DNA from 4 places in the Priestia sp. JNUCC 25 genome. Region 1 is predicted to be linked to each of the others. Evidence: riboswitches for the same ligand, from Rfam matches in the RefSeq annotation. Region 1 holds a riboswitch; each other region holds the start of a gene.
What was found. A riboswitch is a leader RNA that binds a small molecule or an ion and turns the genes downstream of it on or off. The one in region 1 is predicted to bind cobalamin.
Positions count from the first base shown of each region.

Region 2: another riboswitch for cobalamin. It lies ahead of nikA (nickel ABC transporter substrate-binding protein); the one in region 1 lies ahead of JNUCC25_RS14755 (cobyric acid synthase).
Region 3: another riboswitch for cobalamin. It lies ahead of metE (5-methyltetrahydropteroyltriglutamate--homocysteine S-methyltransferase); the one in region 1 lies ahead of JNUCC25_RS14755 (cobyric acid synthase).
Region 4: another riboswitch for cobalamin. It lies ahead of JNUCC25_RS24520 (ribonucleoside-diphosphate reductase subunit alpha); the one in region 1 lies ahead of JNUCC25_RS14755 (cobyric acid synthase).

Region 1 covers NZ_CM132211.1:2,890,135-2,893,310, reverse strand. The annotation lists gene JNUCC25_RS14765 (APC family permease) at 1-969, shown strand, start outside; gene JNUCC25_RS14760 (YdcF family protein) at 1,028-1,591, opposite strand; cobalamin riboswitch at 1,739-1,918, shown strand; gene JNUCC25_RS14755 (cobyric acid synthase) at 2,011-3,176, shown strand, end outside.
Region 2 covers NZ_CM132211.1:483,063-486,238, reverse strand. The annotation lists gene nikA (nickel ABC transporter substrate-binding protein) at 40-1,581, opposite strand; cobalamin riboswitch at 1,724-1,915, opposite strand; gene ftsZ (cell division protein FtsZ) at 1,918-2,922, opposite strand.
Region 3 covers NZ_CM132211.1:3,411,319-3,414,494, reverse strand. The annotation lists gene JNUCC25_RS17765 (metallophosphoesterase family protein) at 1-183, shown strand, start outside; gene JNUCC25_RS17760 (hypothetical protein) at 483-734, shown strand; SAM riboswitch class I at 815-925, shown strand; cobalamin riboswitch at 1,005-1,193, shown strand; gene metE (5-methyltetrahydropteroyltriglutamate--homocysteine S-methyltransferase) at 1,344-3,176, shown strand, end outside.
Region 4 covers NZ_CM132211.1:4,677,881-4,681,056, forward strand. The annotation lists gene JNUCC25_RS24520 (ribonucleoside-diphosphate reductase subunit alpha) at 1-1,689, opposite strand, end outside; cobalamin riboswitch at 1,823-2,008, opposite strand; gene menC (o-succinylbenzoate synthase) at 2,289-3,176, opposite strand, start outside.

The sequences.
Region 1 (3,176 bases):
ATTCAAGCAGCCATTTCAACAGGTGGCGTTATGTTTGCTTACCTAGGACTTCACCCTATTGTTTCTGTAGCCAGTGAAGTTAAAAACCCGCAGCGTAATATTCCAATCGCGCTCATTATCTGTATTGTACTTTCAGCGATTATTTACACAGCACTGCAAGTATTGTTCATTGGTAACATCCCGGCTGATATGCTATCAGGAGGATGGGGAACAATTCAAGAGCAATTCTCTTTACCATTTAAAGATATTGCACTTATTTTAGGCCTTGGCTGGTTAGTAACGCTTGTTATTTTTGATGCTATTTTATCACCAGGCGGTAACGGGAACATCTTCATGAATACAACTTCTCGTTTAGTTTATGCTTGGTCTCGTAATGGAACATTATTTAAACGTTTCTCAAAAGTAGATAAGAAAACAGGAATTCCACGTGCATCACTATGGCTATCATTTGGAATGTCCGTATTCTGGACACTGCCATTTCCTTCTTGGGAAGCGCTAGTAAACGTATGTTCAGTGGCACTTATTCTGTCTTATGCGATTGCGCCAATTTCAGCTGCTGCATTCAGAGTAAATGCAAAAGACCTTAAGAAGCCTTTTAAATTAAAAGGCATGAGCGTTATTGCTCCTGTTTCATTTATTTTCTGTTCATACATCGTATATTGGTCAGGATGGACGACAATTTCTTGGCTGCTAGGATCACAGCTTCTAATGGTTGTTATCTACGTAGCGTTTAAGAAATATGTACCAACTGACGTCGTAAAATTTGCACAGCAGCTTAAATCTGCTTGGTGGCTAGTTGCTTATTATATTATTATGCTTGTTATCTCTTATCTAGGTTCATTTGGTGGAGGACAAGGTGTGCTAAGCAACCCGCTTGACTTAATTTTAATTGCTCTTGTTTCACTTGGTATTTTCTACTGGGCGAAATACACAGGTTTACCAAAAGCAGTTATCGATACAGATGATTAATAAAAAACACGGCATGAATTCATGCCGTGTTTTTCGTTTGTATAGGCGTGTACTCTATTTATTTATCAAACAGCCATGTTTTTAATATAGCAGCATACTCACGAAAGTAGGCTTGAAGTTTAATTGAATTTGGTGTCTTTGCGCCTAAAGGATAAACATCAAAACCTTGGCGCTTGGCAATAATAGAAGCGCGAAACAAATGAAAATCACTGCTAACAAGCACGACTTTTTTGTGTTGAATATCAACTTTCTGTTTAGTAAAAGTAAAATTCTCAAAAGTAGAAGTTGACTGATCTTCTTTTATAATTCGATTCTTTTTAATTCCTTCTTTCCGCAGAAAACGATAGGCTGCCTCTGCTTCAGAAATTTCTTCATCGGATCCTTTTCCGCCCGTTACGATAACTTTTGTTTGTTGATGTGCTTGTAAATAAGATAAGGCCGTCTTTACTCGTTCTTTTAAACTAGGAGACATTTGATCACCATCTACTTTAGAACCTAAAACGAGGACATAATCTGCGTTATGTGGAACAGACTTGTGAGCAGTTTGATACATACAAAAAGATATAATTACTATATAAAGAACAAGCGAACCAATAAAGGTATAAATCATTTTTTTCTTCAACTGTGAGCACCTTCCTAGCTATTTCATAAGATGTTTGGAAAATAATTGTTATTATAGCATACGAGACCCAAATAAGTATAAGCACAGTAATATATAATAATAGAAGAAAATCGTTATTGTGAATGGTTATAAAATTCGTTACAATAAAGAATAAATGATTTTAAAAGTGCCTCTAAGGAGGATAATAGGGAAATCGGTGTAAATCCGGTGCAGCCCCCGCTACTGTAAATGTGGATGAACCTGCAAAGACCCACTAGTCAAACTAGGAAGGGTGCAGAAGTAAAATGAAGCATAAGCCAGGAGACCTGCTTTTAAAAACCCCTTATTTTTCGGTGGGAGAAATAAGTCAAGACAATGTGTTAATGAGCGCATGACCAAACCTTGACTTTTACAGTTAAGGTTTTTTTATGTGGTAGGGAGTGGAAAAAGTGAAAAAAGGAAAACCGCTTATGATTCAAGGAACGCACTCAGACGCTGGAAAAAGCATGATTGCTACAGCATTTTGCCGTATTTTTAAAGAAGACGGCTATCAAACTGCACCGTTTAAATCGCAAAATATGGCGCTTAATTCATACATTACAATGGATGGAAAAGAAATTGGCAGAGCGCAAGGAATTCAAGCAGAAGCGGCTGGAGTAGAAGCAACAACCAATATGAACCCTATTTTAATTAAACCAACTCGTGATCATGAATCTCAAATTGTCGTTCACGGAAAACCGCTACGTAATATGTTTGCTTTTCAGTATCGGCAAGAATTTTTTAATGAAGGTTTAAACGTTATCACGGAAGCTTATAAAGAGCTTGCCAGTCATTATGATCGAATTGTGATTGAAGGCGCTGGAAGTCCTGCTGAAGTCAATTTGAACGATCGGGAACTCGTAAATATGCGCGTTGCAAAAATAGCCCAAGCGCCTGTTGTGTTAGTAGGAGATATTGATAAAGGAGGAGTTTTTGCGAGCCTAGTGGGTACTCTTCAATTGCTTCCAGATGAACACAAGTCTAGAGTTATCGGGGTGTTAATTAATAAATTCCGAGGAGATTTAGAACTTTTAAAACCAGGTTTGAAGTGGTTTGAAGAATACACGGGTGTTCCGGTTCTAGGAGTTATTCCTTATATGAACAACGTGGAAATTGATGCGGAAGATTCGTTATCACTTAGAAATTACTCAACGCTTGTGAATCCGTTAAAAGAAATTGATATTGCGGTTATCTCGTACCCGCGCATCTCAAATTTTACAGACATCGATCCTTTAAGCTTAGAAGAAGACTGTCACGTGAGGCTTATAACCAAGCCGTCGCAATTAGGTACGCCTGATTTAATTGTTTTACCAGGAAGCAAAAATACGATTGAAGATGCTCAGTTTTTACAAGAAAGCGGCCTGGCTCTAGCCATTAATCAAGTTTTGAACACAACGAACGTTCACGTCATTGGCATCTGCGGAGGATATCAAATGCTAGGGGAGACAATTACAGACCCTGATGCAGTAGAATCTCGGATTGAATCCATTAAAGGGCTGGGCTTGCTTCCGGTGGAAACCGTTATGACAACCAGCAAAAAAACAGAAAGAGTTTCTGGGTATGTCCA
Region 2 (3,176 bases), 2.4 Mb from region 1:
GTATCCTTTCTCTTTTTCCTATAGGAACAACAATATTGACTATGGCGTTACGTCTAAATGCTGAGTCAGCATATAATACTCGCTTGGATTTGTTGTCCAGTTTTTCACTTTTTGATTATAAGCAACAACAATGTTTGGATGTACAATCGATGACGTCAGCATTTCCCCATTAATCAAAGCGGTTGCTTGCTTGGCTAGCTGATCTCGTTTTGCGTCATCTACTGTTGAAGTTAACTGTTCTATCATTTTTGTTAGCGTATCGTCATTAATCCGGCTGGCATTTAAACCACCGCCCGGCAAATAGTTCGTGCTTAAATAATAGCTGGCATCCCCTCTAGGTGCTGTGATAAGGCTGTACAATGCTAAGTCCCAATCATCTTTTGCCATTACATATTCATCGCTGTCTTCAACTAGGTGAATCTTAATATTAATTCCTAACTCTTTCGCATTAGACTGTATAAGCTGAGCAATCAAAGGAAGTTCTGGCAATGAGCTGTATGTGACAAGAGAGAGGGATAATGGCTTTCCATTTTTGATTACTTTGCCATTTTTGAGTTGATAGCCTGCTTTCTCTAAATATTTTTTAGCATATGCTATTCCTTTTGTCTCACTAGCAGTATTATCAGCAAAAGGAAATTGGGGTAAAAATGGACCTCGAGCCGCTGCCGCTTGATTGTTCATTATGCTGCTGACAATTTCTTTCCGGTTCAGTAAGGTATCGATAGCTTTTCTTACAGTTTCGTCTTTTAATGCGTCATTGGTTTGATTATAAAGCAATAAATGAGTACGCACACTAGGTACTCCACTTACTTTGAAAGACGAATTCGCTTGTAAAGTGCTCAAGCTTTCTAAAGGCGGGCGATAAATAATATCGGCTGTCCCGGACTGAAGAGCCGCAACTCGCGCATTAGCATCTTCGTTAAATGCAAAGATCGCATTTTTCAATTTTACTTTCCCATTCCAATAATGTTCATATCTTTCTAACTTCACTTGATTTCCTTGATCGAAAGTCAAAACGTGAAATGGCCCTGTGCCAATGGGCTTCTTAGCTATACTAGAAACATCAACATCTATAATAGCTGTGTTTGGATGCACTAACTCAGAAGGAAATTTAGGCATTGGTTCTTTTAATGTAATTGTCAGCGCATGACCGTTCGCTTTCATTTCTTTAATATTTAAAGCGTTTTTCATCGCATAGCTTTGATCTATCGTTCTTTGAAGAGAAGACTTAACGGCATTTGCATCTAGCGCTTTGCCATTTTGAAACGTAATGTTCTTTCTTATCGTAAATGTCCACGTAAGACCGTTATCTTTCGTTTCCCACTTTTCAGCAAGCCAGGGCTTTATTTTTAAATCATTGCTGATTTTAACAAGCGTCTCCCCTACTCCCGCACGAACTGCTGTATAATTATCATCCGTATGAGGATCAAGCGTTGCAGATGTAAAATTAAATAAAAACGTCACACTTTTATCCGTTTTCTTTCTTTCTTTTATACTTATGCTCTCTTCATTAGGAGCGCAAGCAGTGAGGCAAAGTAACACAAGAAATATCATAGATACGAGTTTTTTATTATTTATCATTGATTTTTCCACCTTCTATTTTAATACACAAAAAAGCACTTCTAAAAAGAAGTGCTTGTCTTCACAACAAATTCAGATAAACGTATCCCTTGTTTATCCTATTTTTGGTTCTGCCAAAACACCTCCCTATCCTCGTAGGTTATTGTGTGCTGCGATTTATGGCAGGTCTCCTGGCTTCAAGTCACTGCCTTATACCGCCTTCCCGTCTCTAAATAGACAGTGGCTTTTTTGACATAAGGCTCCTTGTTACAGTGGCGGGACCGCTCCGGATTTGCACCGGATTCCCTTTTAAGGCAATTGAAAAACAATTGCCACCATAAAAGCTGGTTATTTAATTTAGTAGCGTGCTCTTGAAACTCTAGAAGTAGAAGCTGATGGTGAAACATCTTCATCATCAAATCCAGTGGCAATAACGGTTACCATCATTTCGTCCTTTAAATCTTCATTGATCACGGACCCAAAAATCATATTTAAGTCCTGATCAGAAGCAGACGTGACAATATCTGCTGCTTCCTGTACTTCGTAAAGACTCAAGCTGCTGCCGCTCGTAATGTTCAACAGCACGCCTCTTGCTCCATCAATCGATGCATCTAGCAGCGGACTAGAAATCGCTTTTTTCGCTGCTTCAATTGCCCGGTCTGATCCGGAAGCTCGTCCGATACCCATAAGCGCAAATCCTTGATTAGACATGATGGTTTTTACATCAGCAAAGTCAAGGTTAATCAGCCCCGGAACAGCGATTAAATCTGAAATACCTTGAATACCTTGGCGAAGAACATTATCTGCTTCACGGAATGCTTCAAGCATAGGCGTCTTTTTATCGACAATTTCAAGCAAGCGGTCGTTTGGAATCACAATAAGGGTATCTACCGATTCATTCATCGCAGTAATACCGCCTACTGCTTGCTTCGTACGTTTATTTCCTTCAAACTTGAACGGGCGAGTGACTACTCCAATTGTTAAAGCATTTAGTTCACGGGCAATTTGGGCAATAACCGGAGCTGCTCCAGTACCGGTTCCTCCGCCCATACCAGCTGTTACGAATACCATATCTGCGCCTTGCAGTACTTCTTGAATTTGTTCTCTGCTTTCTTCAGCTGCTTCTCTTCCCACTTCTGGATTAGCTCCTGCACCTAATCCTCGCGTTAAGGCCGCACCAATCTGCATTTTCACATCTGCTTTAGATAAGTTAAGCGCCTGAGCATCCGTATTAACGGCGATAAATTCTACTCCTTGTACACCGTGTTCAATCATACGGTTAACGGTGTTATTTCCTCCACCGCCGACCCCAATTACTTTAATTCGCACTAGTGGCGATACATCTGCATCAAATCCAAACATTCTAAGTTCCTCCTCAATGATCAAAATTACTTTCTCTTATTATCCGAAAAAACACGTGAAGAACCTTTTACTCCTATGTTTAACGCGTAACTGTTCTTTTGTTTTACAGATTTTATACACTTCTCTTTTAACCTTTAAATCTTTACATCTTTATGTAAATTTATTGTTGTTCTAAAATTAGTACGCCGAACTCTTTTATGGTTTTTCCACTCAAAATGGCATATAAGCTTATTGTATCATTCATTTGACAGATG
Region 3 (3,176 bases), 520 kb from region 1:
ACATTTACGTTTGGAAGAGGCACTGATTTTGTATTGTCAGGAGGCGCCGGTGCTCCTCTTGATTTTGATCCGCCTTTAATTTTAAATAATTATAATTTTATGGAGTTTTTTGTAAGCAGGTACAACATATTAGGACCTCTTCTTTGGAAGGATTTTGGACGACCTCGAAGAAATTGTTTGTAAAAACAAGAGAATGGAAAGCTATGTTTAGCCGAAAGCCTGCCCGTAATTCACAGGCAGATTTTTGGAATATTATGCATAATGTTTACAGAAACCTTGTAGCAGAAGGCTCAGTCAAACGTTATAATAGATAATGAATGATGATATATTCTCTATATTTGTCATATATTTGTATTACATATGTAATTGAAGAAAAACATTCACTTGATATACTGTTTAATGACTTAACTTTATCTTAAAATTTACAGTGAAATGCCTGTTTATAGAGGCTTAGAACATACACAGCAAATGGAGGAGCAATCATGGCAAACGAAAAGATGCAAGAAGGACTTGATCGTTTTATCAAGGAAGATTTAAATGACCTTTTAGGTAGACTGTTCCCCTTAATGGACCGGGAGTGTGCCGAAGAAAAAAGAAAGCTTATCGAAACAGCGGTAGAGTATATTTATTCGTCAGGATATCACCAGGGAGCCAAAGATTTAATTGAAACGCACCGAAAAGACGATTACAAATTGTTAAGGCAAAAATTAGCGTCAGCGCCTCCTAAAAACTAATTTTTTTGAAATTTCTTTTGACAACATAAATCTAAGGTGTTAAGATGACTCTACATTCAAAATATTATAAACAATTAAAACTCTTATTGAGAGAGGCGGAGGGACTGGCCCTGTGAAGCCCGGCAACCATTTAACATTCTTGTTGAAAAGGTGCTACATCCTGCAAAGCGTACTGCTTTGAAAAATAAGAGAGGATTTCATAGATACTATGCCTCTCTATTCGTGATAGAGAGGCTTTTTATTTTATGTGAATATGTTTTGAATGGACAATTTTATAAAAATGCATCAGGTGCTGTGTAACGAATGTACGCAGCTTAAAAGGGAAGACCGGTGAAAAGCCGGCGCGGTCCCGCCACTGTAATGGGGAGCAACTTATTAACCACTGTTTCATGTTGAAATGGGAAGGGATAGGAAGCTATGAACCTAAGTCAGGAGACCTGCCTGTTGTATGCACTTAAGCTCTACGGGATATAGAGAGGAGTGAGGAATACGTGTTGAGAAAAACAGGCTGTCTCAACTCTAGTTAAGTATGCGTATTATCTCTCTTTTCATTTCGAAAAGAGAGATTTTTTAGTTTACCGATAAAAAAATATACAGGGAGTGGAAAAAATGAGCAGTGTAAAAAGTTCGAACTTAGGTTATCCAAGAATTGGTGAAAAACGAGAATGGAAAAAAGCGCTTGAGCAGTTTTGGGCAGGAAAGCTAGAGAAAGGTATCTTTCTTCAAGAAATTGAAGCTCTTCGTCTAGCGCATCTAAAAAAACAGCGTGACGCAGGAATTGAATTGATTCCAGTCGGCGATTTTAGCTTATACGATCACGTGTTAGATACAGCTGTTATGTTTGGTTTAGTGCCTAAACGCTTTGAGTATGACGGAGGACTAGTATCGCTTGAAACGTATTTTGATATCGCGAGAGGAACAAAAGGTGCGGTAGCTTCTACGATGACGAAATGGTTTAACACAAATTATCACTACATCGTACCCGAGCTTGAGGAATGTACGCCGTCTCTTGTAGAAAATCGCCCGCTTCAGTTTTACAAAGAAGCAAAAGAAAAGCTGAATATTGAAGGAAAGCCCGTTATTCTAGGTCCAGTAACATTTGTGAAGCTGTCAAAAGGATATAAAAAAAGTGAGTTTAAAGAAGTAGTTGAGCAGTTTGTTCCACTTTATGCAACTATCTTAGCGGAGCTGCAGGCAGAAGGAGTAGAGTGGGTGCAGATAGATGAGCCAATTTTATCTACAACGCTATCAAAAGAAGACCTGGCGCTTTACACAGAAGTCTATCAAACTTTGAAGGAAGCGGCACCGAATGTAAAAGTCATTTTGCAAACGTATTTTGACAGCGTTGATCACTACAAAGAAGTTGTGTCTCTTCCTGTTGAAGGAATCGGTTTAGACTTTGTGCATGACCGAGGCGAAAATCTCACTGCGCTTAATAAATATGGTTTTCCAACTGATAAAGTGCTTGCTGCGGGAGTGATTGACGGACGAAACATTTGGCGTGAAAATTTGGACGAACAGCTTTTAACGCTTAGTGAAATTGAAGAAGCCGTATCAAAAGACCGTTTGATTCTGCAGCCTTCATCAAGTTTATTACATGTTCCTGTCACGGTGAAAAATGAAGAAACCATTGATCCAGTATTGAAAAATGCGCTCTCTTTTGCAGATGAAAAGCTAAAGGAAATCACGCTTTTAACAAAAGCAGTGCAGCAAGGAAAAGAGTCGATAGAAGAAGAAATAAACGTAAGCAAACAGGCGATTCAAGCATTAAATGGTTCATCTTTTCGAAATCATCAAGACGTGCAAAAAGAGCTGAAGCAGCTGCACAGCTATAAAGCAGCGCGTCAAGCGCCGTTTGACGTACGTCAACGCGTTCAGCAAGAAGCGTTTCAACTGCCGCTTCTTCCAACGACAACGATTGGAAGCTTTCCGCAAACAAAAGAAGTGCGAAAAGAGCGTTTAAAATGGCGTAAAGGCGAGTTAAGCGATGAAGCATATGAAGCGTACATTAACGAGGAAATAAAAAAATGGATTGAAATTCAAGAAGACATCGGCTTAGATGTCCTTGTGCACGGAGAGTTTGAGCGTACGGACATGGTCGAATACTTCGGTGAGAAATTAGGAGGCTTTCAGTTTACGAAGTTTGGCTGGGTGCAATCTTACGGTTCTCGCTGCGTGAAGCCGCCGCTTATTTACGGAGATGTATCGTATGAGCAGGCGATGACGATCAAAGAAACGGTCTACGCACAGTCTCTAACAAATAAGCCGGTTAAAGGAATGCTGACGGGTCCGATTACGATTTTAAATTGGTCGTTTGTGCGTGATGATATCCCGCGCTACGACGTGGCAAATCAAATTGCGCTTGCTCTTAGAAAAGAAGTAGAAGCACTTGAAAGTCAGGGCATTTCAATGATTCAAGTAGATGAACCGGCACTGCGTGAA
Region 4 (3,176 bases), 1.8 Mb from region 1:
AGCAATTTGCTCATATAATTCATCGCAATATGCTACCGCTTCATCTGTTTCCCATGCTATTTTCTTTAAGGCAAGCAAATGGTTCCAACCAAATGTGCCAAGCCCTACTGCGCGGTACTTTTGGTTTGTTAGTTTTGCTTGAAGTACCGGCAAATCATTTAACTCAATAACGTTATCAAGCATGCGTACTTGAATTGGAATTAAACGTTCAAGCACATCTTCAGTTACGGCTCTCGCTAAGTTGATAGAAGAAAGATTACATACAACAAAATCGCCCGGATTCTTTGTAATAATAATTTTTCCGTCTTCCGTAATTTCCTCTGTTACGACCGTTGTGCTTTGGTTTTGCGTAATTTCTGTACATAAGTTGCTGCAGTAGATCATGCCCTCGTGGCGGTTTTGATTAGCTCGGTTAACCGTATCACGATAGAACATATAAGGCGTTCCGGTTTCAAGCTGCGAAAGCATAATGCGCTTGAAGATTTCAATAGCAGGTACTGTTTCTCTTGAAAGCTGTTCATTATTTACACACTCAGCGTAACGAGTGCGGAACGAACCGCTGCCTTCTTCTTCATCATAAAAATCTTCTAACGAGTAGCCCATCAGCGTACGAACTTCGTGAGGATCGAATAAGTGCCAGTCTTCACGTGCCTCTACTTTTTCCATAAACAAATCTGGCAAACATACGCCAGTGAATAAATCATGCGTGCGCTGACGTTCGTCACCATTGTTCAAACGCGCGTCTAAGAATGAAAAGATGTCTTTGTGCCATACGTCTAAATATACGGCAATAGCTCCTTGTCGTTGACCTAGCTGATCGACACTTACAGCCGTATTATTTAGCTGTTTCATCCATGGAATTGTTCCTGATGATACGCCTTTAAAACCTTTTATATCACTTCCTCGGCTTCTAATATGACCGAGGTAGACACCAATTCCGCCTCCATTTTTACTAAGCGTGGCCAAATCTGTATTGCTATCATAAATACCGCGTAAGCTGTCATCAATCGTATCAATAAAGCAGCTAGATAGCTGTCCGTAGCTCTTTCCTGCGTTTGAAAGTGTTGGTGTGGCAACCGTCATATATAGACTAGAAAGCGCCCAGTACGCTTCTTTTACTAATGCTGTTCGATTTTCTTTCTTTTCTTGAGACATCAGCGTCATAGCAATGATAAGAAAACGTTCTTGCGGTAATTCGTATACGCGCTTATCATGTGATGTCGCTAAATAGCGATCTGCTAATGTCAACAATCCAATGTATGTAAATAAACGATCGCGTTCAGGAATAATGACTGAAGCAATTTCATTAATTTCTTCTTCTGTATATGTTTTTAATAGCTGCTTATTATAAATGCCAATTTTTGTTAGTTCTTGAATAAGCTGATAAAACGAACCGTACTTCTCTTTTTTATCGTAACCTCGGTTGTCCGCTGCTTTTCGATATAGTTCGTTTAAGTAGACGTCTGCCGCTACGTACGTCCAATCGGGTTCTTCCATTGAAATACGCTCTAAGGCTGCCAAAATTAGTACGTTTGCAACCTTTTCGTCCGTCATATTTTCCTTTACTGTAACAGTTTGAATAACCTTTTCCTCATACAAAGAAAAATCAAGCTGCGTAAATTCTTTTTTTAAACGTTCAATATATGCAGTTAATTCATGTAGAATTGTAGGCTTTAATGTATTCACCATAAATATGGCTCCTCTCTTCACTTCAAAATAAAAAATCGCTCACCGTACCTCGGTGAGCGAATAGAACGAAGATAGAAGAAGACACTAAGTCTTTTCTCAATCCTCGCTCTACCCTCTCACCTCCCGAAGAAGATAAAACGACATAAAAAAGGCAGGTCTCCTGACTTATGCTTCTTTTTACTTTAAGGCCTTCCCATGATGTTTACTCACAGTGGATCTCCTTATTTCATCAGCATTCACAGTTGCGGGGACAGCTTTGGATTTTCACCAAATTCCCTTTTAAGTCTTTTTATCAGACACCTTTTTCACTGGAAAACACAAAATATAGTATTTTATTATGGATTTCAAAACAACATATTGTGTTATGTTATAAACACATTATATAGGACAACTTAGAAAACTATCAACCTATTTTCAAAAATAATTTTGTTTTTTACGATAAAACTCTTCGACCTTTTTCATCAAACTATTCCATCATAACATGTTTTGACACGCTTGATGGAACAATGTGCTCTTTTTAAAAAATTTGTCCTATTTTTCTACTAAACATTGACAACCTCAATAAAAAAAACCGTTTTTCATAAAAAAACGGTTTTTAATTATTTGTATTCTTTTTCAAATGCTGTGATTGTTTTGATAAACTTTTTATCAATATCGTATCCTATCCCCGGTTTTCCCTTCACCTTTATTACTCCGGCTTCTACCTCTACTTCGGGCTTAATAATATCTTTTTCCCAATAGCGAGACGACGCAGAAATATCACCTGGTATCGTGAAAGAAGGCAGTGTGGCAAGGGCGATATTATGAGCTCGTGAAATCCCTGCTTCTAACATTCCTCCAACCCAAAGTCTTACACCATGCTGGGCGCATAAATCATGAATTTGCTTTGCTACGGACATTCCGCCAACTCGACCGATTTTCACATTGATAATCTTACAGCTTTCTTGTTCAATTGCATGACGTGCATCTTCATAGCTCACAATACTTTCATCTAAGCAAATCGGCGTCTTCATTTGCTTTTGTAACAATCGATGATCAAGGATATCATCAGAACTTAACGGCTGTTCGATCATCATTAAATTCAATTCATCTAGTTTCTTCAATGAATCACTATCGCTTAACGTATAGGCTGAATTGGCATCAGCCATAAGAGGAATGCTTGGAAATTCATCTCGAATTTGTTTCAGTAGCTCATAGTCAGCACCCGGCTTAATTTTCACTTTAAAGCGCTTATAGCCATCTTTCATGTAAGTCTTTATTTGTTCTTTCATTACGGAAATGTCATTTAAGCCAACTACCACTCCAGCTTCTACAGCAGGCCTTACTCCGCCAATTACTTCAGATAACGGCTTATTTTGCCGCTTTGCATACAAATCCCATACAGCACAGTCCAAAGCTGCTTTAGCCATGTTATTTCGCTTTAGAGGTTTGAATAGCTTTTGAACATCCTCTGGTTTTTGAAGCTGCTGATGAAGAAGCGAAGGAAT